One region of the Streptomyces sp. NPDC045778 genome, then DNA from elsewhere that is predicted to be linked to it. Evidence: predicted binding sites of a transcription regulator. Region 1 holds the regulator's gene; each other region holds the start of a gene.

Region 1 (9,918 bases):
CGACCTTCTTGAGCGCTGCAAGACGCCGTTCCACAACGTGATCAAGGACGCGGGCATCGCCCTCTCCGAGATCGACCACGTGGTCCTCGTCGGCGGCTCCACCCGCATGCCCGCCGTCGCCGAGCTGGTCAAGGAGCTGACCGGTGGCAACGAGGCCAACAAGGGCGTGAACCCGGACGAGGTCGTCGCCATCGGCGCCGCCCTCCAGGCCGGTGTCCTCAAGGGCGAGGTCAAGGACGTCCTGCTCCTCGACGTCACCCCGCTGTCTCTCGGCATCGAGACCAAGGGCGGCATCATGACCAAGCTGATCGAGCGCAACACCACGATCCCGACGAAGCGCTCCGAGATCTTCACGACGGCCGAGGACAACCAGCCGTCCGTGCAGATCCAGGTCTACCAGGGCGAGCGCGAGATCGCGGCGTACAACAAGAAGCTCGGCATGTTCGAGCTGACCGGCCTGCCCCCGGCCCCGCGCGGCGTCCCGCAGATCGAGGTCTCCTTCGACATCGACGCCAACGGAATCATGCACGTGACCGCGAAGGACCTCGGCACGGGCAAGGAGCAGAAGATGACCGTCACCGGTGGCTCCTCGCTGCCGAAGGACGAGGTCAACCGCATGCGCGAAGAGGCCGAGAAGTACGCGGACGAGGACCACGCGCGCCGCGAGGCCGCCGAGTCGCGCAACCAGGGCGAGCAGCTCGTCTACCAGACGGAGAAGTTCCTCAAGGACAACGAGGACAAGGTCCCCGGTGACGTCAAGACCGAGGTCGAGACGGCCGTCGCCGAGCTGAAGGAGAAGCTCAAGGGCGAGGACACCGCCGAGATCCGCACCGCCACGGAGAAGGTCGCCGCCGTCTCCCAGAAGCTGGGCCAGGCCATGTACGCCGACGCCCAGGCCGCGGGCGCGACCGGCGCCGAAGGCGCAGCCCCGGGTGGCGAGGCGCCGAACATGTCCAAGGACGACGACGTCGTGGACGCCGAGATCGTCGACGACGAGAAGCCCGGTGACGCGAAGGGCGGCGCTGCCTGATGACGGAGGAGACCCCGGGCTTCGGCGACGCCGAGCGGCCCGACGTCCCCTCCGGCGCCACCCCTGACGACGCGGCGCCGCAGGCCGCCGAGCCCTCCACCGAGGAGGGCCCGGCGGCCCCGGCCGGGGACGCAATGCGAGAAGCAGGACTGACGGCCCAGCTGGACCAGGCCCGCTCGGCGCTCAGTGAGCGCACCGCGGACCTCCAGCGCCTCCAGGCCGAGTACCAGAACTACCGCCGCCGCGTGGAGCGGGACAAGGTGACGGTGAAGGAGATCGCCTCGGCGAACCTCCTGACCGAGCTGCTCCCGACCCTCGACGACGTCGGCCGCGCGCGGGACCACGGCGAGCTGGTCGGCGGCTTCAAGTCGGTGGCCGAGTCGCTGGAGACCGTCGTCGCCAAGATGGGCCTCCAGCAATTCGGCAAGGAGGGCGAGCCCTTCGACCCGACGATCCACGAAGCCCTGATGCACAGCTACGCGCCGGACGTCACGGAGACGACGTGCGTCGCGATTCTCCAGCCGGGGTATCGCATCGGCGAGCGCGTCATCCGTCCCGCCCGCGTGGCGGTCGCGGAGCCGCAGCCCGGCGCGCAGACGGTGAAGCCGGAATCGGCCGACGCCGAGGGCGACAAGCCGGACGCGGCGGAGCAGGGCGAAGCCAAGGACGCCAGGCCCAGTGACCAGGCGGCCCAGGCGGACCAGGCCGACCAGGCCGAGAGCAAGGAGAACGGTGGCCCGGACAAGGGCTGACGTTGACACGGACGGCGACGTCGACCGCGGCCGGGCCTTCGGCGACCATGATGGTCACCGGCCCCGCGCCGCGGTCGGCGTCGGCGTCGACCTGACGACGAGGAAGGAGGGACGTCGGGGATGAGCACCAAGGACTTCATCGAGAAGGACTACTACAAGGTCCTCGGCGTCCCCAAGGACGCCACCGAAGCCGAGATCAAGAAGGCGTACCGGAAGCTCGCCCGCGAGAACCACCCGGACGCCAACAAGGGCAACGCGAAGGCCGAGGAGCGCTTCAAGGAGATCTCCGAGGCGAACGACGTCCTCGGCGACCCGAAGAAGCGCAAGGAGTACGACGAGGCCCGCGCGCTCTTCGGCAACGGCGGATTCAGGCCAGGCCCCGGAGCGGGCGGCGGCACGTTCAACTTCGACCTGGGGGACCTCTTCGGAGGCGGCGCCCCGGGCGGCGGTGGAGCGGGCGCCGGCGGCTTCGGCGGCGGCCTAGGTGACGTCTTCGGGGGCCTGTTCAACCGCGGCGGCACGGGCGCGGGCACGCGCACGCAGCCGCGCCGCGGCCAGGACATCGAGTCCGAGGTCACGCTGAGCTTCACGGAGGCGGTGGAGGGCGCGACGGTTCCGCTGCGCATGTCCTCCCAGGCCCCCTGCAAGGCGTGCTCGGGCACCGGCGACAAGAACGGCACGCCGCGCGTCTGCCCCACCTGCGTGGGCACGGGCCAGGTCTCCCGGGGCGGCGGTGGCGGGTTCTCCCTCACCGACCCCTGCGTGGACTGCAAGGGCCGCGGCCTCATCGCCGAGACGCCCTGCGAGGTGTGCCACGGCAGCGGCCGCGCGAAGTCCTCGCGGACGATGCAGGTGCGCATCCCGGCGGGCGTCAGCGACGGCCAGCGGATCCGCCTGCGCGGCAAGGGCGCGCCCGGCGAGCGCGGCGGCCCCGCCGGCGACCTGTACGTGGTCGTGCACGTGGACGCCCACCCGGTCTTCGGCCGCAGGGGCGAGAACCTCACGGTGACGGTCCCGGTGACCCTCACCGAGGCCGCCCTCGGCGGGGAGGTGCGGGTGCCCACGCTCGGCGGCGTGCCCGTCACCCTGAAGCTGCCCCCCGGCACGCCGAACGGGCGCACGATGCGGGTCCGCGGCAAGGGCCCCGCCCGCAAGGACGGCACGCCGGGCGACCTGCTCGTCACGGTGGAGGTGTCCGTACCGACGACGCTGTCCGACGAGGCGAAGGAAGCCCTGGAGGAGTACCGCAAGGCGACTGCGGATCTCGATCCGCGGGCAGAACTGTTCAAGGCCGCGAAGGGAGCGTGACCTCATGGAGCGGGACGGCCGCCGACGCAACCCGTATCAGCTGACGGACGAGACCCCGGTGTACGTCATCTCGGTGGCGGCCCAGCTCTCCGGTCTCCACCCCCAGACCCTGAGGCAGTACGACCGCCTCGGCCTGGTCTCGCCCGACCGCACCGCGGGCCGTGGCCGGCGGTATTCCGCCCGGGACATCGAGCTGCTCCGCACCGTGCAGCAGCTCTCCCAGGAGGAGGGCATCAACCTCGCGGGCATCAAGCGCATCATCGAGCTGGAGAACCAGGTCGCCGCGCTCCAGTCCCGGGTCGCCGAGCTGTCGGCGGCCGTCGAGGGCGCGGCGGTCGCGATGCAGCAGCGCGAGGCCCAGGTCCACGCCTCCTACCGCCGCGACCTGGTGCCGTACCAGGACGTGCAGCAGGCGAGCGCGCTCGTGGTGTGGCGGCCGAAGAGGTCGCCGGAGCAGTAGCAGCAGCCCGCCGGAATGCGGCACTTGAGGCCGGGCGGCCCGCGTACGAACGACTCGTGCGCGACCGCCCGGCCTTCGTCGTGCCGGGGCGCTGGTGCGGCTCAGCCGTCGCCGGGCGTCGGCGACGGCTCCCCGGGGCTCGGCGAGCTGGTCGGCGGCTGCGTGGGCTGCGGGGTGGGCTCGGTCGGCCTTGTGGTGGTCATGGCGGCCTTGGAGGCGTTGCCCGCGGCGTCGACCGCCTTCACCCAGTAGACGGCCGGGCGGTCCCCACCCGGGGCCCGGGTGTCACGGAACGAGGTCGTCGTGGACGTGCCGATCTTCTTGAGGGGCGCGTGCGGGGACTCCGAGCGGTAGACCGTGTACGACACGGCCTCGGTGCCGTCGCGCCAGGCCAGGGCCACCCCGGGCCCGTCGTCGGGCGTGACCACGGAGAGCTGCTCGGGCGGCAGGGGCGCGATGGTGTCCCGCGCCGCCCGCGCGGCGGCGGAGTAGGGCGAGGTCTTCCCCGCGGAGCCGACGGCCTTGACCTTGTAGGCGTACGGGACGTCGGGCACGACCCGCTCGTCGGTGTACTTCGGCGACGTCGCGGTGCCGACGCGGGTGAAGGCGCCGTCGGCCTCGGCCCGGTACACCTCGTACTTCCGGGCACCCGAAGAGGCGTTCCAGGTCAGCGAGTTGGCGCGCTCACCGGACACCGCCCTGAGCTTCTCGGGGGCCTTGGGCGCGGTGCCCGAGGCGGGGGCGGCGGTGGCGCGGGCGGGCCCGGTGTCGAGCACGGCGCCGAGGCCGAGCCCCGCGGCGAGCACGGCGGCGGCCGCCGCCGACGGGACGACGACGGTGCGGAGACGGGATCTCCGCGAGGAGTGAGACACGGCTGGCAGTCCCTTTCCGAAAGTGACGGGAGGCGCAGACGTGGGGGGAGAAACTGCTGGTCCGTGGGGGACTGCGCACTCTACCCAGCAGCCGTGCGGGAACGGTAGGCGGCGTGCCGCGCTCCTATAGTTGGCAGGCTGTCGTGTTTCTTCCGCGGGAAAGCTGGATCTCCATGGCCATGGTGGGGCTGTTCTGGATCGCCGAGGGCGATGTGTACGTGGGCTCGAAGCCGTCCGGGCTCGCTCCCGGGGTCCGGCTGACGCCCGAGGGGGTGGCCGGGCTCGGGCATCAGCAGTCCGGCCTGTGGCTGTGGGACGACGTACGGGCGCTGACCGTCGAGGACGTCCCCGTGAAGTCGCTGAAGCGGCAGGTCGGGATGGTGGTGGACATGGCGCTCACGGTCGGGCTCGGCGGCGGTGAGGACGCGCCGTCGATGACCGTGTGCGTGGAGACCGCAGAGGCGGAGGTCGAGCTGACCGCGTACGTGGCGGCGGCGTACGGCTACTCCCAGAAGGAGTACGACCTGTCCCGCGCCCTGCTCGCCCGCCTCACGGAGGGGGCCGCGACGCTGCTGACCACGCTGTCGGCGATGGCCGAGTGGGGGCGCTCGCACGAGGGCGGCACGCCCCGCAAGGAGCTGCGCGAGCGGCTGCTGCGGGAGTGGGCGGGCGAGGCGTAGGCCCGCTCCGCCCGCGCGGGGCGTGGTGGCCCCGGCCCGCCGTGGAACGAGGGCGGGCCGGAGCACCTTAGGGAAGCGCGACCCCGCGGGGGGAGACCACAACAGAGCCGCTGCGGTCACCACGATGCAACGCCGTGCCCACGCTCCGCTACCGTCAACTTGTTGCGGTGCAAGGGGCGGGGGCGGGGGCAAGTCGCCGCAATCGGGGACGTTCGTGATTCAGCGCGTGCGGTCGGGGCTGAGGAGGCCCGACTGGCCGATGAGGTAGCCGAGTTGGGTGCGGCTCGTGCTGCCGAGGACCTTGGACAGCTTGGCGATGTGGACGCGTACGGTACGCACGTTCATGCCCAGGCGTTCGGCGATGCCCGCGTCGGTGAGGCCCTCGGTGAGGAGTTCGGCGATGGCGAGCTGGCGGGCGGTGACGCCGCCCCGCGCGGGCTGCGGCGCCGGGTGCGGGAACAGGGGCGTGGCCAGGCCCCACAGGCGGTCGAAGAGCGCGGCCAGATAGCCGGCCAGGGCGGGTACGCGGATCTCCAGGGCGAGCGCGCGGTCCCGGTCGGCGGGCAGGAAGGCGACCGCCCGGTCGAAGACGACCAGTTGGGCGGTGACCTCGTTCAGCGTGCGGACCTCCACGTCGCCCTCCAGACGCTCGAAGCGGGCGATCACGGGGTAGGCGTGCCGGGTCGTGTGCTGGTGGAGGGTGCGCATGCGGCAGCCCCGGGACAGCAGCGGCTGCTCGCGCGGCGGCGCCAAGGCCAGGTCCCGGACGCGGTGGGACCCGCCGGGCCGGACGGTCAGGACCTCGTCGGAGCAGGCGTCCGCGGCCCGGCGGACGGCGCCGGCGATGCGGGGCAGGCCCTCGTGCACGGCGATCACGGGCGCCCTGGTCCGCGGGGCGCCGTCCGGCGGCGCGCTCACGCCGGGCTGTTCCGCGGCCCGGCGCGCGAGCGCGAGGAACGGCTCGAAGGCGGTGGCCAGGTCCGCCTCGCGGCGCCGCTCGTGCGCCACGTCCTCGTCGATGCCGCGCAGCAGCCGCAGCAGGGCGTGCGAGGGCGCGCTGGGCAGCAGCCACGCCATGTCGTCGAGGTCCGGGTGCAGCAGGCCGAAGTCGAGGAGGCAGGGCGCGTGTTCCGCGTCGCGGGCGCGGACGCGGCCTTCACGCAGGGCCCGGCCGTAGAGCACGGCGCCCGCGGCGCACCAGGCGTCGGGGCCGTGCGGGCGGTGGCGTCCCCAGGCGCCCGAGGCGCCCGAGGCGCCCGAGGCACCCGAGGCGTTCGCGGCGTTCACCGGCCGGTCGGGAGACACCGTGGGGAAGGGCGTTCGAGTATTCCGGACCGGCTGATGAGAAAGCCGAGTTGCGTACGGCTCGCGCTGCCCAGCACCTGGGCCACCTTGGCGATGTGGACGCGTACCGTACGGACGTTCATGCCGGTGCGGCTCGCGATTTCCGTGTCGGTGAGGCCTTCGGTGAGAAGGCGCGCGATCTCCAGCTGGACCGGTGAGACCGCCTTGTCGGGCAGGGGCGGGGCGTCCTCCCGGTACAGGGGCCGCGCGAGCCGCCAGAGGATGTCGAAGGCCGTCGCGATGTACGTGACGAGCGCGGGCGAGCGCACCTCGAAGGCGATCTCGTCGGCGGGGTCGTCCCCCGCGGCCGCGGGCAGGAATGCGACGCGCCGGTCGAGGACGATGAGGCAGGGCGGCAGCTCGTCGAGCGTGCGGGCCTCGCCGTCGGCGGCGGGCCCCAGCGGGTGCGTCCGGGGCGGTGGCGCGGGGGCCAGCGGCGGCTGGGCCAGGGTGCGCAGCTGCCCGCCGCGCGCGACGAACTCGGCCATGCGCCAGGGCTCGTCGTGCGGCAGGAGCGCGGGCTTGGGGCGGCTCGGCTGGACCGCGAGGAGTTCCTCGCCCGCGTCGGCGAGGGCCTGCCGCACGGCCGTCCTGATCCGGGGCAGGCCCTTGAGGACGGTGAGGTGCGCCGCCGCCGAGTCCGGGTCGGGGGCCGGCTCCGCCCGGATGAACGGCTCGAAGGCGGCGGCGAGGCGGGCGGCCCGGCCGCGGTGCCGCGCCACGCGCCGCTCGATGTCCTCCAGGAGCCGGGGCAGGGCCACGGCGGGGGCGGCGGGCAGCAGCCAGGCGGTGTCGCCCGCCGGGTCGGCGCGCAGCAGCCCGAAGGGGCGCAGGCAGGCGGCGTGGGGGGCGTCGGCGGGGACGCGGCCGTCGCGCAGGGCGCGCGCGTACAGCGCCTGTGCCTGCTCGCAGAGGGTGTCGTGGCCGTGCGGAGGGTGGGCCGAAGGGCCGGTGTCCGTCTCGCGCATCGCTCCGTCCGGCACGGCGTTCCCCTTGCTCCTCCCATCCGGCCCGCGCAGCGTGTGCGCATGACGGTGCGGCACGTAAGTGACCATTGTGACCAACGCGGCAACTGTCTTCAATGGCGGGGCTGTTCCTAGCAATCGCCCGCGCATTATTCAGGCTTCAACGGCCGCCCTCGGTCGTGGTCATGCCGGGGCGCGCCCGCGCGCGGGCGGCTCCGTTGGTCGGTGCCGCCCTTGGGCTTATGGTGCAGGGAACGCGCTCGCGGAACCGCGTGCCCGCGCGCGTGGAGAAGGGGGGCAGGGGTGGACGGGACCGGGCTGCGGGGAATACTCCGGAGGCTGCGCGCCGGAATCAGGCCCGAGGAAGCCGGGCTGGGCGCCAAACCGGCGCGCCGCCCCGGCCCGCGTGTCTCCGGCCTTTCCCAGCCCGACATGGACCTGCTCACGAACCGGTCGGTGGGCACCTATCACCGATTCGAGAGCGGCCGGCTGTCCCCGCGCGACGACTACCTCCGCCAGGTCGGCCACATCCTCCGCATGACCGAGGACGAGTTCACGCAGGTGTACCTGTTCGCGCTCGGCCAGCGCCCGCCGCACCCGCTGTCCCCCGACGCTGGCATCGCCGTGCCGTCGGCCGCCGCCTGGCAGCGCGCGGTCGCGGGGCAGCGCGAGATGGCGTACGTGATGAACGCCGAGTGGGACCTCGTCGCGTACAACGAGCGGTTCGCGGAGCTGTTCGCCGGCGGGGCGGTGCCCGCGAACGCGATGCGCTGGGTCGCGCTGTCCCCGCAGGCCCGGGAGGGCGTGCTCATGGACTGGTCGACGCGGTGGGCGCCCGCCGTCCTCAACCAGCTGCGGTTCGCCCGCATCCAGCACCCCGGCAACCGCACGCTCGCCCGGCTGCACCGCGACGTCCTCGGCGACGGCGTCGCCGGGCCCATCTACCGGCGCAGCGCCGAACTGTGCGCGCGCTCCGACGACGAGGCGCGGCCCCTGCGGCACCCCACGCGGGGCCCCGGCACGGTCACGATGCTGGTGGCGGAACCGGTGAACTCGCGGGGAGCGCGCCATGTGGTCCTGCTCTTCGAAGCGGCCGGGACCTGAACGCCCTGTACGGCCCTGAACGGTGAGGTGGTGGCGACATGGAGGCAGCCGGGGTGCGGACGCCCGCCGAGCCCTCCGACCGGGACGCGGCGGCGGGGCGGAGCGCCGCGCCCCGCACGCCCGAGGGCCACGCGGCCGCCGTGCACGCGATCGCCGACGACCTCAACGGCCGCGGCTACCCGGTGACCTGGGTCGTCGACCGACAGCTCCTCGCCGGTGACTTCCCGCTCCAGGTGGTGGCGAAGGTCTCCGTGGTGCGGGTCCTGAACATCGCCCTCGACGCCCGGGGCGAGGGGCCCGCGCCCGTCCTGGTGTGGCGGGTGAGCATGGGGCGCCCGTCGTCGGTGCGGTGGGAGCAGTCGGCGGTGCTCGACCTGGGGGCCGGCAGCCTGGACGGGGAGCGGGTGGTCCGCGAGGCCCTGCGCGCGGTCGGCCTGCCGCTGCAACGGGCCATCTAGGCGCGCTCGCCGAGGATGCCCGACTGCCCGATGAGGTAGCCGAGCTGGGCCCGGCTCTGGCTGTTCAGGACGGCCGACAGCTTGGCGATGTGCACGCGGGCCGTGCGGACGTTCATCCCGAGCCGGGTGGCGATCTCGGTGTCGGTGAGGCCCTCGGTGAGCAGCTCGGCGATCGCGAGCTGGCGGGGCGTGATGCCCTGCCGCGGCGGCTGCGGGGCCGCGTCCGGCCACATGGGCGTGGCCAGCTGCCACAGCAGCTTGAAGGTGGTCACCAGATAGGAGATGACGGCTGGCTGGTGTATCTCCAGGGCCACGTCCCGGCTCTCGCCCGCCGGGATGAAGGCGACGGAGCGGTCGAACACGAGCAGCCGGTTCGGCAGTTCGGTCAGGGTGCGGGCCTCCACGTCGCCGTCGAGCCGCTGGAAGTAGGCGTACACGGGGCAGGCGCGCAGGGTCGTGTGCGGGTAGAGCGAGCGCATGCGGCCGCCGCGGGACAGCAGGCCGTCCGCGCGCGGCAGGGCGTGCTCCAGGGTCTCCTGGGCCCGTCTGCCGCCGGGCTGGATGGCCAGGGCCTCCCGGCTCGAACGGGACGCGGCCCGGTCGATGGCCGCGTTGATGTGCGGCGCGCCCCTGATGACCGTGGCGCCCGGTGCGCGGGCCCCGGTGAACTGCCGCTCCCCGAGCGTCATCAGCGGGGCGAAGACCTCGGCGAGCCGCCGCTGCCGCGCGCGTTCGTCGGTGACGTCGGCGTCGAGGGCGTGCAGCAGCCGGGGCAGCGCGACGGACGGGGCGGTGGGCAGCAGCCGGGAGGCGTCGCCGTGGTCGGGGTGGAGGAGGCCGAGGTCGATCAGGCAGGGGGCCAGGTCCGCCGCCGCGGCCGGCACGCTGCCGTCCTGGAGGGCGCGGACGTATGTGCTCCTGCCCACTCCGCACAGTTCCCCGGCG
Region 2 (9,918 bases), on a different contig from region 1:
TCGCCGCGCTCGTGCTGCAACTGCTGCCCGCGCTCGCCAACCTCGCCGGGACGCGGTACGTCGGCGCCGTGCAGCTCGTCGCCACCGTGCTCAAGTTCCTGCCGCTGCTCCTCGTCGCCTTCGGCGGGCTCTTCTTCTTCGACCCGGCGAACCTGGGGCCGTTCCGAGCCGGTGACGGCAGCGCAGTCGGCGCGGTGTCCGCGTCCGCCGCGATCCTGCTGTTCTCGTACCTGGGCGTGGAGTCCGCGGCCGTCAGCGCGGGCGAGGTGCGCGACCCGCGGCGCAACGTCGGCCGGGCCACCATCCTCGGCACGCTCGGCGCCGCCCTCGTCTACCTGCTCGGCACCCTCGCCGTCTTCGGCACCGTCGCGCACGACAAGCTCGTCGAGTCCACCGCGCCGTTCTCCGACGCCGTGAACGTGATGTTCGGCGGCTCCTGGGGCGGCACCGCCGTCGCGGTCGCCGCGCTCGTGTCCATGGTCGGCGCGCTCAACGGCTGGACGCTCCTGAGCGCCCAGACGCCGTACGCGGCGGCGAAGGACGGCCTGTTCCCGAGCGCGTTCGCCACCAAGCGGCGTGGCGTGCCCACCGTCGGCGTCCTCGTGACCGTCGTCCTCGCCTCGCTCCTGACCGTGTACAACTACACGGCGGGGCCTTCCGGGGTCTTCGAGGTCCTCGTGCTCGTCACGACGTTCACGGCCACCGTGCCCTATCTGCTCGCCACCGCCGCGCAGATCTACTTCCTGGTCTCCGGGCAGCGCGAGCGGGTGCGCCGCGGGCGCCTGGTGCGCGACGCCGTGCTGGCCTGCGCCGCGTTCGGCTTCTCGCTGTGGCTGGTCGCGGGGGCCGGGTACGCGGCCGTCTACCAGGGCGTCCTGTTCCTCTTCGCGGGCGTCCTCGTGTACGCGGTGATGGCGGCCCGCAGACAGCGGACCGCCGACCACGCTTCCGCATAGCTCCCCACCGCGCCGGCCACCGGCCGAGCCCCGCGTGCCCCGCCGGGACCGCTTCCGCGCGGCTCGTCGCCCTCGCGGGAGACGCCCGTACAGGGGCCGTCGGGCCCAGGTGCGCGGTGCGAGTCCGCCAGGTAACTGCCCTTGGTGAGGCGGAGCTTGACGGTTCCGGAGGGGTGGTGCGGTCAGGGGTCCCGCCCCTTGTCGTGCCGTCGACCGCGCCGCCGGGCCGGGTGTCCGCGACGAGGGTTCCCCGTGGGACGGCGGGGCGCGGTCGGCGGGGCCCCGCCCGGGTGATCCTTCTTACGGTGGCGTACTGCCCCCGTACGCCGCGATTTCCCCCGGAGTGTGATCGGATGGAGGCCACGGAACTTCACTGAAGGGATTTGGCATCGTGGCTACCACGCGCTCCGCACACACGGTCTGGGAAGGCAGCCTGACCGAGGGCTCCGGCACGGTGACCTTCGACTCCTCGGGCATCGGGCAGCAGGCCGTGTCCTGGCCGTCCCGCGCCGAGGAGGCGAACGGCAAGACCAGCCCGGAGGAGCTGATCGCCGCCGCGCACTCCAGCTGCTTCTCGATGGCCCTCTCGCACGGCCTGACCGGTGCCGGCACCCCGCCCACCAAGCTCGTCACGTCCGCCGACGTGACCTTCCAGCCGGGCACGGGCATCACCGGCATCCACCTCACCGTCGAGGGCGAGGTGCCGGGCCTCGACGAGGCGGCCTTCACCGCCGCCGCCGAGAACGCCAAGGCCAACTGCCCGGTCAGCCAGGCGCTCACGGGCACCACGATCACGCTGTCGGCCAAGCTGGCCTGACCCGCCGCCGGCACCACGGCGAAGCCGCCGACCCCGCGCGCCGGGGCGGCGGCTTCGTCGTGTCCGCAGCGCCCCGCCCCGCCGCGCCCCGCAGCGCCCGCGCGAGCCCCGGCACCGTACGCGGCATTGACAAGGGACCGCTCAAGTTTTGTGCTGGAGGACGGAGTATCACCGCGTCGGAAGGGGTTGTTGGACATGGCACGTGCGGTCGGCATCGATCTCGGCACGACCAACTCCGTGGTCGCCGTCCTGGAGGGCGGCGAGCCCACCGTCATCGCGAACGCGGAGGGCGCCCGCACCACGCCCTCGGTCGTCGCCTTCGCCAAGAGCGGCGACGTGCTCGTCGGCGAGGTCGCCAAGCGCCAGGCGGTGACGAACGTGGAGCGCACCGCGCGCTCCGTCAAACGCCACATGGGCGACCCGGGCTGGCACTTCCCGGAGAGCGGCGCGGTCGACGGCCACCGGTACACCGCGCAGGAACTGTCCGCGCGCGTCCTGCAGAAGCTCAAGCGGGACGCCGAGTCCTACCTCGGCGAGGACGTCACCGACGCCGTGGTCACCGTGCCCGCGTACTTCGACGACGCCCAGCGCCAGGCCACCAAGGAGGCGGGGGAGATCGCGGGCCTGAACGTCCTGCGGATCGTCAACGAGCCGACGGCCGCCGCGCTCGCCTACGGCCTCGACAAGGGCGACGACCAGACCGTCCTCGTCTTCGACCTCGGCGGCGGCACCTTCGACGTGTCGCTCCTGGAGATGGGCGAGGGCGTCATCGAGGTCAAGGCCACCAACGGCGACACGCGGCTCGGCGGCGACGACTGGGACCAGCGGATCGTCGACTACCTCGTACGACAGTTCAAGAACGCGTACGGCATCGACCTGGCCCAGGACAAGATGGCCCTGCAACGCCTGCGCGAGGGCGCCGAGAAGGCGAAGATCGAGCTGTCCTCCTCCAGCGAGACCGACATCAACCTGCCCTACATCACCGCCTCCGCGGAAGGGCCGCTGCACCTCGCGGAGAAGCTCACCCGGGCCCAGTTGCAGGAACTCACCGCGGATCTGCTCGACCGCTGCAAGGGCCCCTTCCACCAGGCGGTCAAGGACGCCGGTGTCCCGCTCACCGCGATCGACCACGTCATCCTCGTGGGTGGCTCCACCCGCATGCCCGCGGTCACCGACCTGGTCAGGGAGCTGACCGGCAGGGACCCGCACAAGGGCGTCAACCCCGACGAGGTCGTCGCCGTCGGCGCGACCCTCCAGGCGGGGGTGATCCGCGGCGACGTCAAGGACGTCCTGCTGCTCGACGTGACCCCGCTGTCGCTCGGCATCGAGACCAAGGGCGGCATCATGACCAAGCTCATCGAGCGCAACACGACCATCCCCACGCGCCGCTCGGAGACCTTCTCCACCGCCGAGGACAACCAGCCCTCGGTCGGCATCCAGGTCTTCCAGGGGGAGCGCGAGATCGCCGCGTACAACAAGAAGCTCGGTGTCTTCGACCTGACCGGGCTTCCGCCCGCGCCGCGCGGTGTGCCCAAGATCGAGGTCACCTTCGACATCGACGCCGACGGGATCATGCACGTGTCGGCGAAGGACGAGGCCACCGGGCGCGAGCAGCGCATGACGGTCACGGGCGGCTCCGCGCTGCCCAAGGACGACATCGACCGGATGGTCCGCGAGGCCGAGCAGTACGCGGAGGAGGACCGCAAGCGGCGCGAGGCCGCCGAGTCCCGCAACCAGGCCGAGCAGCTCGTCCACCAGACCGAGCGGTTCCTGCGCGAGCACGGCGACCGGATCCCCGCCGACACCAGGACCGAGGTGGAGGCGGCGGCCGCCGAGGTGAAGAGCGCCCTCGACGGCGGCGAGACGCAGGTCGTCCGCGCCGCCGCCGAGAAGCTTGCCACGGTCAGCCAGAAGATGGGGCAGGCCATGTACGCGGCCGCGGACGCCGCCGGGGCCGGGGCGCGGCCGGAGGACTCCGGCGAACGGGGGCCGGCCGACGAGGGCGTGGTAGAAGCGGAGATCGTCGACGACGAGGAGAACGGCGGGAAACGGCAGGAAGGGACCGGCTAGCCCTGGCCCTGAAGGTACTTGACCGTCGCCGGGTCGGCGGGCAGCAGGGTCTCGACGGCCAGCTCGGCGACGGTCACGTCCATCGGCGTGTTGAACGTCGAGATCGAGGAGATGAAGGACAGCACCCGGCCCTCGTGCTCGATCCTGAGCGGCAGCGCGAAGTGCGGCACCTGTCCGTCCGCCGCCGTGTCCTCACCCGGGTCCGCCACCGGGTAGGCCGCCACCTCCTCGTACAGCGCACGCAGCGCGCGCGACCGCTGGAGCGCGATCTGACGCTCCATCTGGTGCAGCAGATGGCCGCGCCACTCCCGCAGATTACGGATCTTCGGGGCGAGCCCCTCGGGGTGCAGCACGATCCGCATCGCGTTCAGGGGCGGCGCGAGCAGCTGCTCGGGCAGGCCGTCCAGGAGCGCGGCTATGCCCCGGTTCGCGGCGACCACGTCGTACGTCGCGTCGACGACCAGCGCCGGATACGGCTCGTAGCCCTGAAGGAGCTGTTCGAGGCCCGTGCGCAGCGCGGCCATCGACGGGTCGTCGAGCGGGGTCTGCCGGAAGCGCGGCGCGTACCCGGCCGCGAGAAGCAGTGCGTTGCGCTCGCGCACGGGTACGTCCAGGTGCTCGGCGAGCTTCAGGACGAACTCCTCGCTGGGCTTCGAGCGGCCGGTCTCCACGAAGCTGATGTGCCGCGCCGACGACTCGGCGCGCAGCGCGAGTTCCAGCTGGCTGACGCGCCGCTCCTCGCGCCAGCCGCGCAGCAGCGCGCCCACCTCGGACGGCGTGCCCGCGCGCGGGGCCCCGCCTTTGCCGTTCCGCTTGCCAGGAGCGAGAGTTGTCATACCCCTGACGGTAATCGAGGAGCCCCGCATGGCGAACGCGAACGAGAGTGGTGCGTGACGGAGATGAACAACCCGTGGGACCCGCTGTCCTGGGAGGCCGCAGCCGGTTACCGCGCGCGGGTGCGCGGCTGTCTGCTGGGCGGCGCGGTCGGCGACGCGCTCGGCTACGCGGTCGAGTTCGACTCGCTCGCGGCCATCCGCGCCGCCCACGGCCCGCGCGGCGTGACCGGGCCGCTGCCTGACGCCGAGGGCGTGTGCCGGGTCAGCGACGACACGCAGATGACGCTGTTCACCGTCGAGGCCCTGGAGCTCGCCCACGCCAGGGAGCGCCGCAAGGGCATCGGCGGCGCCGCGCCCCGGCTCGTCCTGGAGGCGTATCTGCGCTGGCTGGACACGCAGAACCGGCCGGGCCCCGCGCCGGACGCCCGCGGCGGCCTCGCCGCGCAGCCCTGGCTCTACGCCCAGCGCGCGCCCGGCGACGCCTGCCTCAGCGGCCTGGCCCGGGCCCACGCCCCCGACCCGGGCGCCCCGCTCGGGCCGCCGGGACCGGTCAACCCCGAGTCCAAGGGCTGCGGCACCGTCATGCGCTCGGCGCCCTTCGGGCTCACCCGCGCCCCCGCGGGGCGGGCCTTCGAGCTGGCCGCGCGCTGCGCGCAGATCACGCACGGCCACCCCACAGGGCACTACGCCGCGGGCGCGCTCGCCGCGGTCGTGGCGCACCTGGTCGCGGGGGACTCGCTGGAGGGCGCGGTCCTGCGCGTCCTGCGGCTGCTCGCCCGCTACCCCGGGCACGAGGAGACGTCCACCGCGCTCGCCCGCGCCGTCGACCTGGCCGCCGCGGGGGACCCCGACGCGGCCACGGTGGAGTCCCTGGGCGCGGGCTGGGTCGCCGAGGAGGCCCTCGCGATCGCGGTGTACGCGGCCCTGGCCGCGCCCCGGGTCGAGGACGCCCTGACCCTCGCCGTGAACCACTCGGGTGACAGCGACTCGACCGGCGCGGTCTGCGGCAACCTGCTCGGGGCCCTGCACGGCGACCACGGCCTTCCGGGCGACTGGCTGAGGGTCACCGAGGGCCGGGCGGTGATCGCGGCGCTCGCGGACGATCTCGCGACGGAATGCGCGCGCCGCTGAGTGCCGCCCCCGCGAGGTGCTGTGGCAGGCTGACAGGAGACCCCCGGCACGAACGAAGGAGCGCGGCCATGCCTCTCGAACCGCTGTCGCAGAAGGAGATCGAGGACCGGCTCGCCGAGCTGCCCGGCTGGTCCGTCACCGAGCCCACCGAGCCCACCGGGACCACTGCGCGCACAGCCGCTTCAGGGGGCGGCCTGACCCGCTCCTACCGCCTCGGCTCGCACTACGCGGCCACCGCGTTCGTCGTCCACATCTCCCAGGCGCAGCAGGAGCTGGACCACCACGCGGAGATCACCCTCGGCTACGACACGGTGGCGCTCGCCGTGCGGACCCACAGCGCGGGCGGCGCCCTCACCGAGCGCGACTTCGAACTCGCCCGCAGGGTCGAGGAGCTGGCCCCCGGCCACGGTGCCGCGTGACCTCGGGCCCGTGCGAGGGCGTGATGCTCGACTACGGCGAGGAGGCCGTCCGGTACGACGCGTCGCGCGGCGGCGAGCCACGGGCCGCCGCCGCTGCCGCCGCGGTCCTGTCGCTGCTTGAGCCGGGCACCCGCACCCTGCTCGACGTGGCGTGCGGCACGGGCCTCGTCACCCGGCATTTCGCCGGCCGGCCGGGCCTCGGCGTGACCGGCGTCGACGTGACGTACGCGATGGCGCGCATGGCCGCCGACCGGGTCCCGGGCGCCGTCGTGCTGGCCGACAGCCGCCGGCTGCCCTTCCCCGACGCCACGTTCGACGCGGTGGCCACGGTGTGGCTGCTGCACCTGTTCGCCGAGCCGGCGGTGGCCGGGGCGGTGGTGGCGGAGTGCGCCCGGGTCCTCAGGCCCGGCGGCCGCTTCGTCACCACCGTCGACAAGGCCGCGTCCCACGACGTGGGCAGCGACATCGACGCCGCCCTGGCGGGCCGCCCCGTCCGCACGCCCGTGGACGGGGCGGCCCGCGTCGAGGGCTACGCCGCGGCGTGCGGGCTCGCGCCCGCGGGCCGCGCCCGCTTCACCGGCCACGGCCAGGGGCGCAGCCCGCGCAGCACGACCGAGGACCTGTTCCGCGGCTGGTTCACCAGCGTTCCCCGGGACAGCGCGATGGCGCGGGGGTACGCGGCGCGGCTCGCGGAGCTGCCGGACCAGGACGTGCCGCGGCCCGACCCGGAGTTCACGCTGCGCGCGTTCACGAAGACCGCGGCGGGGTGAGCGCGACCGGGGCGGCGTCGCCGAAACGACGTCTGCCGAAACAGTGTTTGCCGAAACGGCAAGGGAAGTGGCCGCCCCGGGAAAGCCGACGCAAGCTGGCAGCGTTCGCGAAGACCAGCTGAGAGGGCGGCGGAACGATGACGGCGTACGAGACCGAGACCGGCGCGCACGGCCATGACCACGGCCACGGCTCCGGCAAGGGGCACGGCCACGGCCACGGGCACGGGCACGGTGATCACGACATCGACTGGGCCGACATGGCCCCCGTCCTGGAGCAGAACGCCGAGGTCACGGCCCCGGTGTACCAGCAGGTCGCCGCGTGGCTGCGGGAGCTGCGCGCCGAGGGCGCCGAGCCGTCCCTGGTCGTCGACGCGGGCAGCGGCCCGGGCGTGGTCACGTGTCTGCTCGCGGAGGCGTTCCCCAAGGCCGAGGTGGTCGCGGCGGACCCGGAGCGGGCCCTGCTCGACCGGGCCGAGGCGCGCGCGGCCCGGCTGGGCCTGGCGGGCCGGGTGCGCGCGCACCGGGCGGAACTGCCCGACGGCCTGGGCGCGTTGCCGCCCGCCGACCTGATCTGGGCGGCGCGCTCGGTGCACCACGTGGGCGACCAGGTGGCCGCGCTCACCGCGCTCGGGGAGCGGCTCGCGCCGGGCGGCGCGCTCGCGGTCCTCGAAGGCGGCCTGCCGCCGCGCAGCCTGCCGCGTGACATCGGCGTGGGCCGCCCCGGCCTCCAGGCCCGCCTGGACGCGGCCAACGAGGAGTGGTTCTCGGGCATGCGCGCCGCCCTGCCGGGCGCGGCGGAGGTCACCGAGGACTGGGCCGCGCTGCTCGCGGCGGCGGGCCTGCGCCACGTGGCCACCCGCTCGTTCCTGCTCGACCTGCCCGCGCCCCTGGACGAGCGGGCCCGGGCGCACGTCATCTCCACCTTCGAGCGCTACCGCGACCTGGCGAACACCGAGGGACGAGAGGGACTCGCGGCGGACGACGCGGCCGTCCTGAACCGGCTGCTCGACCCCGAGGACGCACAGAGCCTGCACCGCCGAGGGGACGTCTTCCTCCTCGTCGCGCACACGGTGCACGTGGCGGTGAAGGAGGGCTGAGCCGGGGCCCCGCCCGCCCCGGAGCCCGCCCGCCCCGGAGCCCGCCCGCCCCGGGGCCCCGCGCCCGCCCTACGACCGCAGCTCTCCGAGGCGCGCCACCGCGTCGCGCACCAACTCCCGCTCCTCCTCGGTGAGTTCGTCGGCCCCGCCCCCGGCGGCGTCGTCGACCTCGATCCCCGCGGCCTGCTTCAGGAGGCGCTCCGCCAGCGCGTCGTCCCCCTGCCGCTGGGCGATGTCCCCGCGCAGCACGAGCAGCCGCAGGTGCTGCGCGGGCGTGGGCCGCTCGTCCTCCCGGGTCAGGGCCCGGTCGATGACCTTGGCGGCGCCCGTCAGGTCCTGCTTGGCGTCGACGAAGAGGTCGGCGATGTGCAGCGCCCGCGCGAAGGTCTCCTTCGGCACGGGCCGGTGGCTCTGGTCCTCACGGGTCTGCTGCCCGACGCGGACGCAGTTGCCCGCGGGGTCGGTCACCAGGAACTGCCGCACGCCGTACGACATGTCCTTCAGCGGCCCGATCCGGGGCAGCCCCCGCCGCGGCACCTTCCCGTACGCGGCCTTGAGCCCGGCCCGGAACGCCGCGTACAGCGTGTCCACGTCGTCCGTGAAGACGTAGCACCCCGAGTAGGACTCGGCGGGGTCGTACTGCCTCATGCCGAAGAAGTGGAGTTCCACGGAGCCGCGTTCGACGACGGCGTACGCGTATGGGCTCTTCTGGAGGAAGGTCGTCTCGAACCCGAGCGCGGTGTAGAAGTCGACGACCGGCTGGAGGGACTGACAGGGCAGCATCGGAACGGTTTTCTCAGCCATCCCGCCATTCTAGTCAAACTTGAGTAGCTGGGGTGAGGGGAGGCGTATCCCCTGCGCGCCGACGGACGTAGATTTCCCTGTGGCGGGAGTTCCTGGAGCTGCGTACGCTCACCCTCCGCGGAGGGGCTGCCCGACGCGATCAACGCGTACGGCGAGGCACTGCGGCGCAGCCGCGAGGTGCTCGGCGAGGCCGCCCCGGAGACCTGGGAGTCGTGGACCGGGCTCTGCCGATGTTCGAGAACGCGCTGCTGGCGCGGCAGGCGCGGTGGGGGGACAGCTACCTCGGTTACACGCACCTGGAGGCGGGGGAGTACAGGCGCGCCGCCGCGACGTACCGGACCGCGCTGCGCCGGTGCGCCGAGCTGTTCGGCGACGACGACGCGCGCACGGTGGCGATGACCAGGAACCTCGTCGAGGCGTACACCGCCGGGGGCCAGGTCCCGCGGGCCGTGGAGGTGCTGGAGGCGGCGGTGGCGGTGGCGCGTCTCGCCCCCGCGCTGGGCCCCGCGCACCGCGGCGTCCGGGCCTTCGAGGACGACCTGGCCCGCCTGGGCCGCCACCGGCGGACCGGTGGCGGCGCGGGCGGGCCGTGAGGCGCCCGGGGAGTCCCGGGCGGGTGATTGCGCTCAGGCGACGTGGAAGTCCGCCGGGTCGGGGCCGAGCCGGCGGTCCTCGTTCAGCGCGCTGATCGCCGCCATGTCCTCCGGGTCAAGGTCGAAGTCGAACACCGCGATGTTCTCCTCGATGCGGGACGGGGTCACCGACTTGGGGATGACCACGTTGCCCAGCTGGAGGTGCCAGCGCAGGACGACCTGCGCCGGGGTGCGGCCGTGCTTCTGGGCGATCGCGACGATCGCCGGGACCTCCAGGAGGCCCTTGCCCTGGCCGAGCGGCGACCAGGCCTCGGTGGCGATGCCCTGCTGCGCGTGGTACTCACGGGCCGCGCGCTGCTGGAGGTGCGGGTGCAGCTCGATCTGGTTCACCGCCGGGATGACCGAGGTGGCGTCGATGAGGCGCT
Region 3 (9,918 bases), on a different contig from region 1:
CTGCGCAAGGACGGCCCGCGGGGACTCGTGGAGCGCGTACGGGAGTTGGAGGCGGCGGACCCCTACGGCACGGCGTTCCCGCGCGGGAAGCGGCACGACGACGCGGCCGTGGTGTACGCGGAGTTGTAGTGGGCCCCAGGCAACCGAGCGGGCACCGGGGGCGGTGCGGGAGGCCGCCTAGAACTCGGCCCGCGCGTTGAGCTGCCGGAGCAGCCGGGCCAGTTCGGCCACCTCGGCCCGGTCCCACCCGGCGAGCTGGCGCACGTACCGCTCGCGCCGCCCGCGGCGCACGGTGCGGAACCGCTCCCGGCCCTCGTCCGTGAGCCGCACGAGCCAGGCCCTGCCGTCCGCGGGGTCGGGCTCCCGCGTGACCAGGCCGAGCTGCTCCAAGGCCCGCAGCTGGCGGCTCATGGTGGCCTTGCCGACGCCGATGAAGGCGGCCAGATCCGTGGCGCGCCGCGGCCCGGACTCGTCCAGGAAGGCGAGCAGCCCGTACGCGGCCGGTTCGAGGTCCGGGTGGACCTGGCGGGCCATCTCGCCGGACGAGGCCCGGGCCCGGCGGAGCAGCAGCGTCAGCTCCCGCTCCAGCGCGAGGAACTCGTGGTCCACACCACCGCCCGCCGTCACCCCGTCCACACCGGAACCCCCGCCGTGGTGCGTGTCCTCACGCATGTCAGCACCCCTGCCGCACTTTCCTGATCCTGAAAGTTTTCGCCGACCGCGGCCATCGCCGCAGCTCGCCCAGTATTTCGCAGGCGTAGACCAACGGCGGCCACGAGAGCCCCTTCCCTCGGCGTTGTCTACGTGCGTAGCTTCTTTAGTGACATGTTCACACCAGCCAGCCTGGCTGACGCGGTTCGCGGTGACATGTCGACAGGTCCCCCCACCGAGCCCCGTACGCCGCACCGGGCGAAGCGCCACACCGTCGGCCACGCCTGCGCCGGACGGGCTCCATGAGGCCTTTCGGAGGCACGCCATGCCCGTGCACAGATCCCGTACGGCCCGCCGCGGACATCCCGCCGCGGGCGTTCTCCTCGCTGTCCTGTCCGCCCTCGCCCTGCTCATCACCCTGCCCGGCGCCGCGCAGTCCGCCGACGGTGACGACATCCCGCCGCGCGGCAGCGCCCGCATGGGCCAGGGCGTCATCGAGCACGACGGCCAGGGCGGCAAACCGAGCGGCGGCGACGCCGAACAGACGGAGGGCGTCGACGTCAGCAGCCACCAGGGCAACGTCAACTGGTCGGCCCTGTGGAACAGCGGCGTCAGATGGGCCTACGTGAAGGCGACGGAGTCCACCTCCTACCGCAACCCCTACTTCGCGCAGCAGTACAACGGCTCGTACAACATCGGCATGATCCGCGGCGCCTACCACTTCGCCACCCCCGACACCTCCAGCGGCGCCTCCCAGGCCAACTACTTCGTCGACAACGGCGGCGGCTGGTCCCGCGACGGCCGGACGCTGCCGGGCGCCCTCGACATCGAGTGGAACCCCTACGGCGCGGCCTGCTTCGGCAAGTCCCAGAGCGCCATGGTCGCCTGGATCCAGGACTTCCTGAACACCTACCGGGCGCGCACCGGCCGCGACGCGGTGATCTACACGGCCACCACCTGGTGGAAGCAGTGCACGGGCAACTACGGCGGCTTCGCCTCCGCCCACCCCCTGTGGATCGCCCGCTACAACACCAGCCCCGGCGAACTCCCCGCCGGCTGGGGCTTCCACACCGTGTGGCAGTACACCTCCTCCGGCCCGATCGTCGGCGACCACAACAAGTTCAACGGCGCCTACGACCGCGTACAGGCCCTGGCCAACGGCTGACCGGGCCGACCCGGCCGAACCCCCCACGTGCGGCAAGGTCCGGGGCCCTCACAGCCCCGGACCTTCACCGCCCCGCCGCGCCCGTCACGCCGCGGCGGGAACCTTCACCTCGGCCGGCGCGAGCGCCAGCTCAAGCACCTGCCGGACGTCCGTCACCGCGTGCACGTCGAGCTTCTCCAGGACCTCGGCGGGGACGTCGTCCAAGTCCGCCTCGTTCCGCTTCGGGATGATCACTGTGGTGATCCCGGCGCGGTGGGCCGCGAGCAGCTTCTGCTTGACACCACCGATCGGCAGCACCCGACCGGTCAGCGACACCTCACCGGTCATCGCCACATCCGTGCGCACCAGACGCCCGCTGAGCAGCGACGCGAGCGCCGTCGTCATCGTGATGCCCGCGCTCGGCCCGTCCTTGGGCACCGCGCCCGCCGGGAAGTGGATGTGCGCGCCCCGGTCCTTCAGATCCCCGACGGGCAGCTCCAGCTCGGCGCCGTGGGAGCGCAGGAAGGACAGCGCGATCTGCGCGGACTCCTTCATCACGTCCCCCAGCTGTCCGGTGAGCGTGAGCCCGGACGCCCCCGTCTCCGGGTCGGCGAGCGAGGCCTCGACGAACAGCACGTCACCCCCCGCCCCCGTGACCGCGAGCCCCGTGGCCACGCCGGGCACCGCGGTGCGCCGCTCGGCCGGGTCCTGCGCCGACTCCGGGACGTGGTGCGGTCGGCCGATCAGGTCCCGCAGCTCGTCCGCGCCGACCGTGAACGGCAGCTCCCGCTCCCCCAGCTCGTGCTGCGCCGCGACCTTGCGGAGCAGCCGCGCGATGGAACGCTCCAGATTGCGCACCCCCGCTTCGCGCGTGTACTCACCGGCGAGCTTGCGCAGCGCGCTCTCGTCGACCGTCACCTCGCCCTCGCCGAGTCCGGCCCGGTCGAGCTGGCGGGGCACCAGGTGGTCCCGGCCGATGACGACCTTCTCGTCCTCGGTGTAGCCGTCGAGCCGGACCAGCTCCATGCGGTCGAGCAGGGCCTCGGGGATGGCCTCCAGGACATTGGCCGTGGCCAGGAAGACCACGTCGCTCAGGTCCAGCTCCACTTCCAGGTAGTGGTCGCGGAACGTGTGGTTCTGCGCCGGGTCGAGCACTTCGAGCAGCGCGGCCGCCGGGTCGCCCCGGAAGTCCGAGCCCACCTTGTCGATCTCGTCGAGGAGCACCACCGGGTTCATCGAACCGGCCTCCTTGATGGCCCGCACGATCCGGCCCGGCAGCGCGCCCACGTAGGTGCGCCGGTGACCGCGGATCTCCGCCTCGTCCCGCACACCGCCGAGCGCGACCCGCACGAACTTGCGCCCCATCGCGTGCGCCACCGACTCGCCCAGCGAGGTCTTGCCGACGCCGGGCGGCCCGACGAGCGCGAGCACCGCACCGCCACGACGGCCGCCGATCACCCCCATGCCACGGTCGGCGCGCCGCTTGCGCACCGCCAGGTACTCGGTGATCCGCTCCTTCACGTCCTCCAGGCCCGCGTGCTCCGCGTCGAGGACCTCCTGCGCGCCCTTGATGTCGTACGCGTCCTCGGTCCGCTCCGTCCACGGCAGCTCCAGAACCGTGTCCAGCCAGGTCCGGATCCAGGAGCCCTCGGGAGACTGGTCGCTCGTGCGCTCCAGCTTCTCTACTTCCTTCAGGGCCGCTTCCCGCACGTGCTCGGGCAGGTCGGCGGCCTCCACCCGGGCGCGGTAGTCGTCGGACTCGTCCTCGCCCTCCTGGCCGTTCAGCTCGCGCAGCTCCTTGCGCACCGCCTCCAGCTGACGCCGCAGCAGAAACTCGCGCTGCTGCTTGTCCACGCCCTCCTGCACGTCCTTGGCGATCGACTCGGCGACCTCCTGCTCGGCCAGGTGCTCGCGCAGCTGCTCGGCGGCGAGCTTCAGCCGGACCGTCGGGTCCTCGGTCTCCAGGAGCTTGACCTTCTGCTCCGTGGTGAGGAACGGCGAGTATCCGGAGTTGTCCGCGAGCGCCGCTACGTCGTCGATCTGCTGCACGCGGTCCACGACCTGCCAGGCCCCGCGCTTCTTCAGCCAGCTCGTGGCCAGCGCCTTGTACTCCTTGACCAGCTCCGCCGTGGCCCCGGGCAACGGGTCCGGCACGGTCTCCTCGACCTGCGTGCCCTCCACCCACAGGGCGGCACCGGGGCCGGTGGTGCCCGCGCCGATGCGCACCCGGCCGCGCCCGCGGATCAACGCCCCCGGGTCACCGTCCGAGAGCCGCCCCACCTGCTCCACCGTGCCGAGCACGCCGGTGCCCACATACGTCCCGTCGATACGCGGAACAAGCAGCACCTTCGGCTTGCTGCTACTCCCACTGGACCTCGCGGCGGCCTGAGCGGCCTCCACCGCGGCCCGTACGTCGGCGTCGGACAGGTCGAACGGCACGACCATGCCGGGCAGCACGACCTCGTCATCGAGCGGCAGCACGGGCAGAGCGAGCGATGTGTAAGCCGTGGACTCAGCAGCCATGATCTCCCCTTCGGCATTCAAGTTGAGCTGTACCGACTCAATGCTTGTGAGTCCCTGATTGTTCCCAGGGGGTTGTTCGCTGTGAGCGATCACCTCTGCCGCCACAGAAAGGAGACTCAGTAATATTCATCTTGCGATTTCACCCATTACCAGTGAGGGCCGCACTCGCCACCTGCCTATTACGCAGGGTCGATGGGTCGCCCGGCGGGAGGCGTTCGATGGAAGCGACGGGGGCTGTGGGGACCATGAGGGACGTAGGTGTTGCGGGTGCGGGGGGAACCGAGGCGACGATCAGAGCCTGGGTCGACGGCTGGGTGGTCTCCCGCGGCGCGGCTCCGCCAGTGGTGGAGCCATGGGGCTACACGGTCGACGTCGGCCTGCCCAAGCACCCGTCCCGGCACGTCTTCGGCGCGCCCGCCGACGGCATCCAGGAGGCCGACGTACGCAAGGTCGCCGCGTCCGTCTCAGGTGCGCACGTCTGGCTGAAGGTCTTCGCCGAGCCGTCGCGGGTGACGCCGTGGCTCGGCCCGGAGTGGTGGATCGACCCGGAGGAGGGCTACCTGATGACGGTGGCCCTCACCCCGGTGGCCCCTCAGCGCTTGGTGGCACCGGAGGGCTATCAGCTGCGCACATGGACGCGGGGCGGTGTCGTACGGACGATGGTGACCGCGACTGACGGCACCTGGGCGGCGCGCGGCCAGATAGCTCCCACGGGCCGCACGGCGGTCGCCGACCAGATCGAGACCTCCCCGGAACACCGCCGCCGCGGCCTCGGCAGCCTGGTCATGCGCACACTCCAGGCCGCCGCGGCCGAACAGGGCTGCGAGGTCGGCGTCCTGGCGGGCACCGTGGGGGGCCGCGCCTTGTACGAGTCACTTGGCTGGCAGGTGGTAGCTCCTTTGACTAGCGCCCGCCGCAAGGGCCCGGACGAATCTTGAGCCGTGGCGGGCTGGTTGGCCCGGGCCGCCGTCTGGCACGGTGGCTGCTGTCGGGGACTTGGGCGAGTGGCCGCCGCGTGGGCCCGGGCGAGGCCTGAACCGCGGCTGGGTGCTTCGGCTGGGGCCGCTGCCTGGCGTGGCGGCGAGCCTTCGATAACTGAGGGCCGCCTGGTGTGGAGGCGAGGCAGTACTACAAGGGCCAGTGGCGACTTGGGCGGGTGCCCGCCGCAACGGCCCCGGCGAGGCCTGAACCGTCGCGGGTTGTCGGCAGCCGGGGCTGCCGCCTGGCGCGGTGACTGCCTGGGCAGCCGCCTCGCGTGGCGGGTGGCGGCTGCCCACGACTTGGGCGAGTGCCCAGCGCGAGGAGCCGGGCAAGTCCAATCCACGGCGGCCGCCGACAGTCGGGGCCGCCGCCTGGCGGGACGGCTGCTGCCCGTGACTGCGGTTAAGGGTCACCGCCGACCCCCACCCCCTTGCTACGCGCCCGGGCCCGCTCAGGCTGCGGCTTGCCGCGTGCCTGCCAGCTGGGTCATGCGTGCCAGGTCGACAGGTGCTTGCCACGGCTAGCGGTGGCTGTCACCTCGGGCGTTGTGCGCGCCGCCGCGGGTGTTGTGCACTGTCGCAGGCGCCACCCAGCGCCTTCAGCCACTGCCGTCCCCCGGGCACCGCCTACCGCCCTTGAGGCCCCCTCAGCCGTTCGCGGGCCCTCCCCTTCTCGCGCGAATGTCCTTGATGGCGTACGGCAGGCCCGGCAGAAGGAACAGCAGCGTGCCCCACAGCGGTAGGTGGAAGAGCGGGTCTTCGCCTATGAGCCAGCCGGTGAGCAGCGATATGGGCAGCGCGGCGATGCCGAGGAGCATCCAGCCTCTGAAGCCGAGGTTCCCTCGCCGCATTTCCCAGGTGACGGTGCCTATCGCCAGCGCCCCGTAGAAGGCGATGCGGGGCGCTTCTATCGACAGGGTCAGGGTTCGGTCGAGGAGGTGGGTGAGCAACAGCAGGGAACCGACGACGAAGGGGATCAGCGCGGCCATGCGCAGGATCCGCAAAGGCAGGGGCGTGCGCGCGCGAGCCCAGGAGGCGGCGAACGCCTTCACGTCGGACCCGACCACGTCCCGTGGGGTTCGGCCCGCGGCGGCGGCCTCTTCCAGGTGATGGGATAGCTCGTCGAGCATCTCGCGCATGGAGGCGTCGTCGATGCCGCGGTACTCCCAGTTGACCCGGCAGACAGCGAGGGCGCGGTCGCGGGTGAGTCCGGCATCGGGCGCGGCCTTGCCCAGCGGGCCACGGTCCGATGCGTGGTCACCCGGCGGGGGCGCCCCTGCGCCCTTCGCTTCGCGGATCGCTGTCGCGTTGGCCGGTGCCTCGTTGGTCGTCTCGTACGTCATTGTGGTGTCCCCCCGATTCGTGCCGTGTCGTGCGGCCTGGTCACGTCCCCAATGTGCTGGAGACGGCGCCTGTGAAGGCGGTCCAGGTGGTGCGGCCGCTGGTCAGCTCGGCCGCACCCGCCTCGGTGAGGCGGTAGTACTTTCGCGGCGCCCCGCCCGCGGCGGACGGAGCGCGATAGGAGTCGACCAGGCCCGCCCGCTCCATGCGTGCGAGCAGGGGATAGATGCTCCCCTCGCTCACCAGGTCGAGGCCGCTCTCGGTCAGGGCTTCCACGAACTCATAGCCATACCGAGGCCGCTCCGCGATGAGCGCGAGCAGACACAGGTCGAGCACCCCGCGCAGCAGCTGGCTACGGCGCTGGTCGTGCGACGCGGACAGCTCCTTTGTCATGCGGTACAAGGTAGTCGCCCATTGCCTTGCGGCGCAAGAGTCTCGCGCCCATCGATTTCTGACGCCCTCACAGATCTCAGTCGCCAGCGCCGGGGCGGTGCCGCCCTCACGGCCATCAGCGCCGCCGGTGCCGTGCCCGACCGGCGCCGTCAGTACCTGAGCCGAAGCCGATGCCCGGCCGGCCGAGCAGCGGCTCAGCCCGAACCGACGCCGACGGCACCGTCGAAGCCACGCATCACGCCGAGCCGCACCGGGGCCCGGGCCGGCGCCATAACCGAAGCCACCACCGCAGCCACGGGCAGCGCGCCGGCTCAGCGCGGCCTCAGCGCCTCCACTTGTTCAAGCCCGGGCCCGAGCCCAAGGCTGCCCCTGACCCCGAACCCAAGGCCGACACCAAGCCCAAGACCAAGCCCCGCCCAGGCCCCGAGCCCAACGCACCAAGCGGCGCTAAGCCACCCCACCCCGCCCCACGCCACCCCGCAACAGCGGCCACGTCGCCACGCCCACGGACAGGGCGAGCAGGTGGCCCCAGTTCGTCATCGGGTCGGTGAAGGCGATGAGGTCCTGGACGAGCATCCAGCCGAAGCCCGCCAGGACAGCCCACCGCAGCCATGGCGCGAGGACGCCCGCCAGCGCGCCGACGCTCGCGGCGACGCCGAAGCTGATGCCGTAGTCGAGCCGGTGCAGGGACGTGCCCGGCAGGTGGCCGACGAGGACGGAGAGCCCCACCGGGATTTCCGTGGCCAGCGTCGCGACGACGTGCCCGAGCACGAAGACGCCCGCGGCACGCAGCGCGCCCACGCGCCGTTCGAGCGCGGTGAGGACGAACAGGAACCCGATGGCGTACGGCGACGTGATGCCGCCCGCGACCCACAGCGCGCTGGCGACGAGGACGAACACGGGCCGGTCCGCGAGGTGGACGACGTCCGTACTCGAGCCCTGGTGCATCGAGGAGATCACCGACGGGTCGGCGTGCTCGGCCACCAGCGAGGTGACGAGGAGGACGACCGCGTAGCAGAAGGTGAAGGGCGTCCCGGTGGGAGTCGGAAGCAGCCGCCATGGCCGCAGCCGACGGAACCCCGCCCACGTGGGGACGCCGGAGGAAACGGGAGCGACGCCGGGCACGGCCACCGAGGAGACAGGGACGGACCCCCGCCCGCCCTCAGCCACGGCCAGACCGGCCACCGCCGAACCCACCCCACCCGAACCCGAACCCGAACCCGAACCGAAACCGGAACCAGCCCCGGAGCCGGAGGCGGATCGGAAAGCGAAATCAGCGCCGGAGCCAGATCTGGAACCGAAACCGGAATCCGAACCGCGGCCCGAATCCGAACCAGAGCCGGAGCCCGAACCAGGGTCGGAGCCGGAACCGGGGTCGGAATCCGCACCGCCCCCAGCCCCAACCCCGCCCCCGGAAGCCGCCCCCGCAAGCCCCCCGCCAGGCACCACCCGCCGCTGCCGCGGCATCCCGTCCAGCACATCCCCAGGGGCTATCCCGTCCAGCAAACCCTCGCGGGGCACCCCGTCCAGAAGCTCCCCCCGAGGCGCCGCGCCCAGCACGCCCGCGGTCCCGGTCCCGACCTCGGCACCGGCCCCCGCCCCGGCCGAACCAGCCTCGCCGAGGCCGCAAGCCTCATCGGCGCCCTGCCCGGGAGCCGCACCATCGCCCCCTCCAGCCCCCACGGAAGTGCCCCCGCCAGTACCCACAGAGGCGCCCACGCCAGAAATGGTCCGGTTCACGCTGAGGCACTCCCTCCGTCACGGAACTTCACTAGGAACTTCCTACGCGACTGCATCACGAATCGATCACGTTCACTACATCACGAATCGATCACGTTCACGCTTCACTGATCGTTCCCCCGCTGTCTATGACCGACGCCACGTGGGACGCGATTCACAGGAACCCACAGCAACCCCACCCCATTCCGCGGCGTCCCGCGCGTGGGGCCGTCGAAGCCCCCGGAGGCCCTCAAATCCCTGGAGTCACCGGGGGAAGGACAGCAGGATGAGGGGATGCGCACTCCGTACAGCCCCGATCCCCCCGTGGTTCTCGACAGGCGCGTCGGCCCTTACGGCGAAGTCGTGCTGCGCCGCCACGGCGACCTGCTCCAGATCATTGCCAACGGCATGTTCCTCATGGACACCTCGGACGGCCGCTCCGAGCGCCTCCTGATCGACGCCGCGTACGAGGCGCTGGACGGGCGCCCGCGGCCCAGCGTCCTCATCGGCGGCCTGGGGGTCGGCTTCTCGCTCGCCCATGCCGCCGCTGACCCGCGCTGGGGCCGCATCACCGTGGTGGAGCGGGAGCAGGCCGTCATCGACTGGCACCGGGGCGGGCCGCTCGGGGAACTCTCGGAGCAGGCGCTCGCCGACCCGCGCACGGAGATCCTGCACACCGATCTGATCGCATATGTCAGGGGCGCATTCGCAAGCGTCAACGAATCAGGAATCCCGCACTCCGCCGCGCCCCCTGCCACCCCCGCCGCCGCCCCGGTCACGTACGACGCGCTCTGCCTCGACATCGACAACGGCCCCGACTGGACCGTCACGCAGGACAACGAGAGCCTCTACTCCCCCGCCGGCCTCGCCGCCTGCCACGCCCGGCTCAGCCCCGGCGGAGTCCTCGCCGTGTGGTCCGCGCAGCCGTCACCCGCTTTCGACTCCGCTTTGCGGAATGCCGGATTCCAGCACGTACGTACGGAAGAGATCGCCGTTGCCCGGGGCGTACCGGACGTGGTCCATCTCGCGACAAGGGCTGCGTAGCCGAGGTGCCTCCGCGCCCCGTACTCTGCTGACCGGACACCAAGCGATCACGTCAGGGGCGGGGCGATGGAGCAGACACACACCTCCCACAACAGCGCCACGGCGGCGATGCCAGGAGCACAG

The links. Region 1 encodes HspR, which represses chaperone genes until heat shock. Its sites were predicted from a motif close to TTGAGNNNNNNNNNCTCAA; they were not measured.
Region 2: the regulator HspR is predicted to act here: its motif matches at 1,900-1,918, upstream of dnaK (molecular chaperone DnaK).
Region 3: the regulator HspR is predicted to act here: its motif matches at 4,341-4,359, upstream of lon (endopeptidase La).

Annotation. Positions count from the first base shown of each region.
Region 1 is NZ_JBWKJZ010000052.1:2,845-12,762, reverse strand. It holds gene dnaK (molecular chaperone DnaK) at 1-1,030, shown strand, start outside; gene grpE (nucleotide exchange factor GrpE) at 1,030-1,782, shown strand; gene dnaJ (molecular chaperone DnaJ) at 1,903-3,090, shown strand; gene AC07GB_RS37645 (heat shock protein transcriptional repressor HspR) at 3,095-3,550, shown strand; gene AC07GB_RS37640 (fibronectin type III domain-containing protein) at 3,652-4,422, opposite strand; gene AC07GB_RS37635 (hypothetical protein) at 4,596-5,102, shown strand; gene AC07GB_RS37630 (helix-turn-helix transcriptional regulator) at 5,322-6,389, opposite strand; gene AC07GB_RS37625 (helix-turn-helix transcriptional regulator) at 6,386-7,429, opposite strand; gene AC07GB_RS37620 (MmyB family transcriptional regulator) at 7,844-8,515, shown strand; gene AC07GB_RS37615 (hypothetical protein) at 8,554-8,973, shown strand; gene AC07GB_RS37610 (helix-turn-helix transcriptional regulator) at 8,970-9,918, opposite strand, start outside.
Region 2 is NZ_JBWKJZ010000005.1:185,289-195,206, forward strand. It holds gene AC07GB_RS08835 (amino acid permease) at 1-956, shown strand, start outside; gene AC07GB_RS08840 (OsmC family peroxiredoxin) at 1,348-1,773, shown strand; gene dnaK (molecular chaperone DnaK) at 1,969-3,843, shown strand; gene AC07GB_RS08850 (helix-turn-helix domain-containing protein) at 3,840-4,679, opposite strand; gene AC07GB_RS08855 (ADP-ribosylglycohydrolase family protein) at 4,743-5,810, shown strand; gene AC07GB_RS08860 (4a-hydroxytetrahydrobiopterin dehydratase) at 5,879-6,229, shown strand; gene AC07GB_RS08865 (class I SAM-dependent methyltransferase) at 6,253-6,999, shown strand; gene AC07GB_RS08870 (class I SAM-dependent methyltransferase) at 7,137-8,096, shown strand; gene AC07GB_RS08875 (bleomycin resistance protein) at 8,166-8,900, opposite strand; gene AC07GB_RS08880 (tetratricopeptide repeat protein) at 9,113-9,493, shown strand; gene AC07GB_RS08885 (aldo/keto reductase) at 9,527-9,918, opposite strand, start outside.
Region 3 is NZ_JBWKJZ010000001.1:423,721-433,638, forward strand. It holds gene AC07GB_RS01850 (hypothetical protein) at 1-129, shown strand, start outside; gene AC07GB_RS01855 (MarR family winged helix-turn-helix transcriptional regulator) at 178-672, opposite strand; gene AC07GB_RS01860 (lysozyme) at 977-1,816, shown strand; gene lon (endopeptidase La) at 1,901-4,318, opposite strand; gene AC07GB_RS01870 (N-acetyltransferase family protein) at 4,564-5,256, shown strand; gene AC07GB_RS01875 (hypothetical protein) at 5,946-6,641, opposite strand; gene AC07GB_RS01880 (PadR family transcriptional regulator) at 6,682-7,032, opposite strand; gene AC07GB_RS01885 (rhomboid-like protein) at 7,480-8,157, opposite strand; gene AC07GB_RS01890 (spermidine synthase family protein) at 9,046-9,795, shown strand; gene AC07GB_RS01895 (response regulator transcription factor) at 9,862-9,918, shown strand, end outside.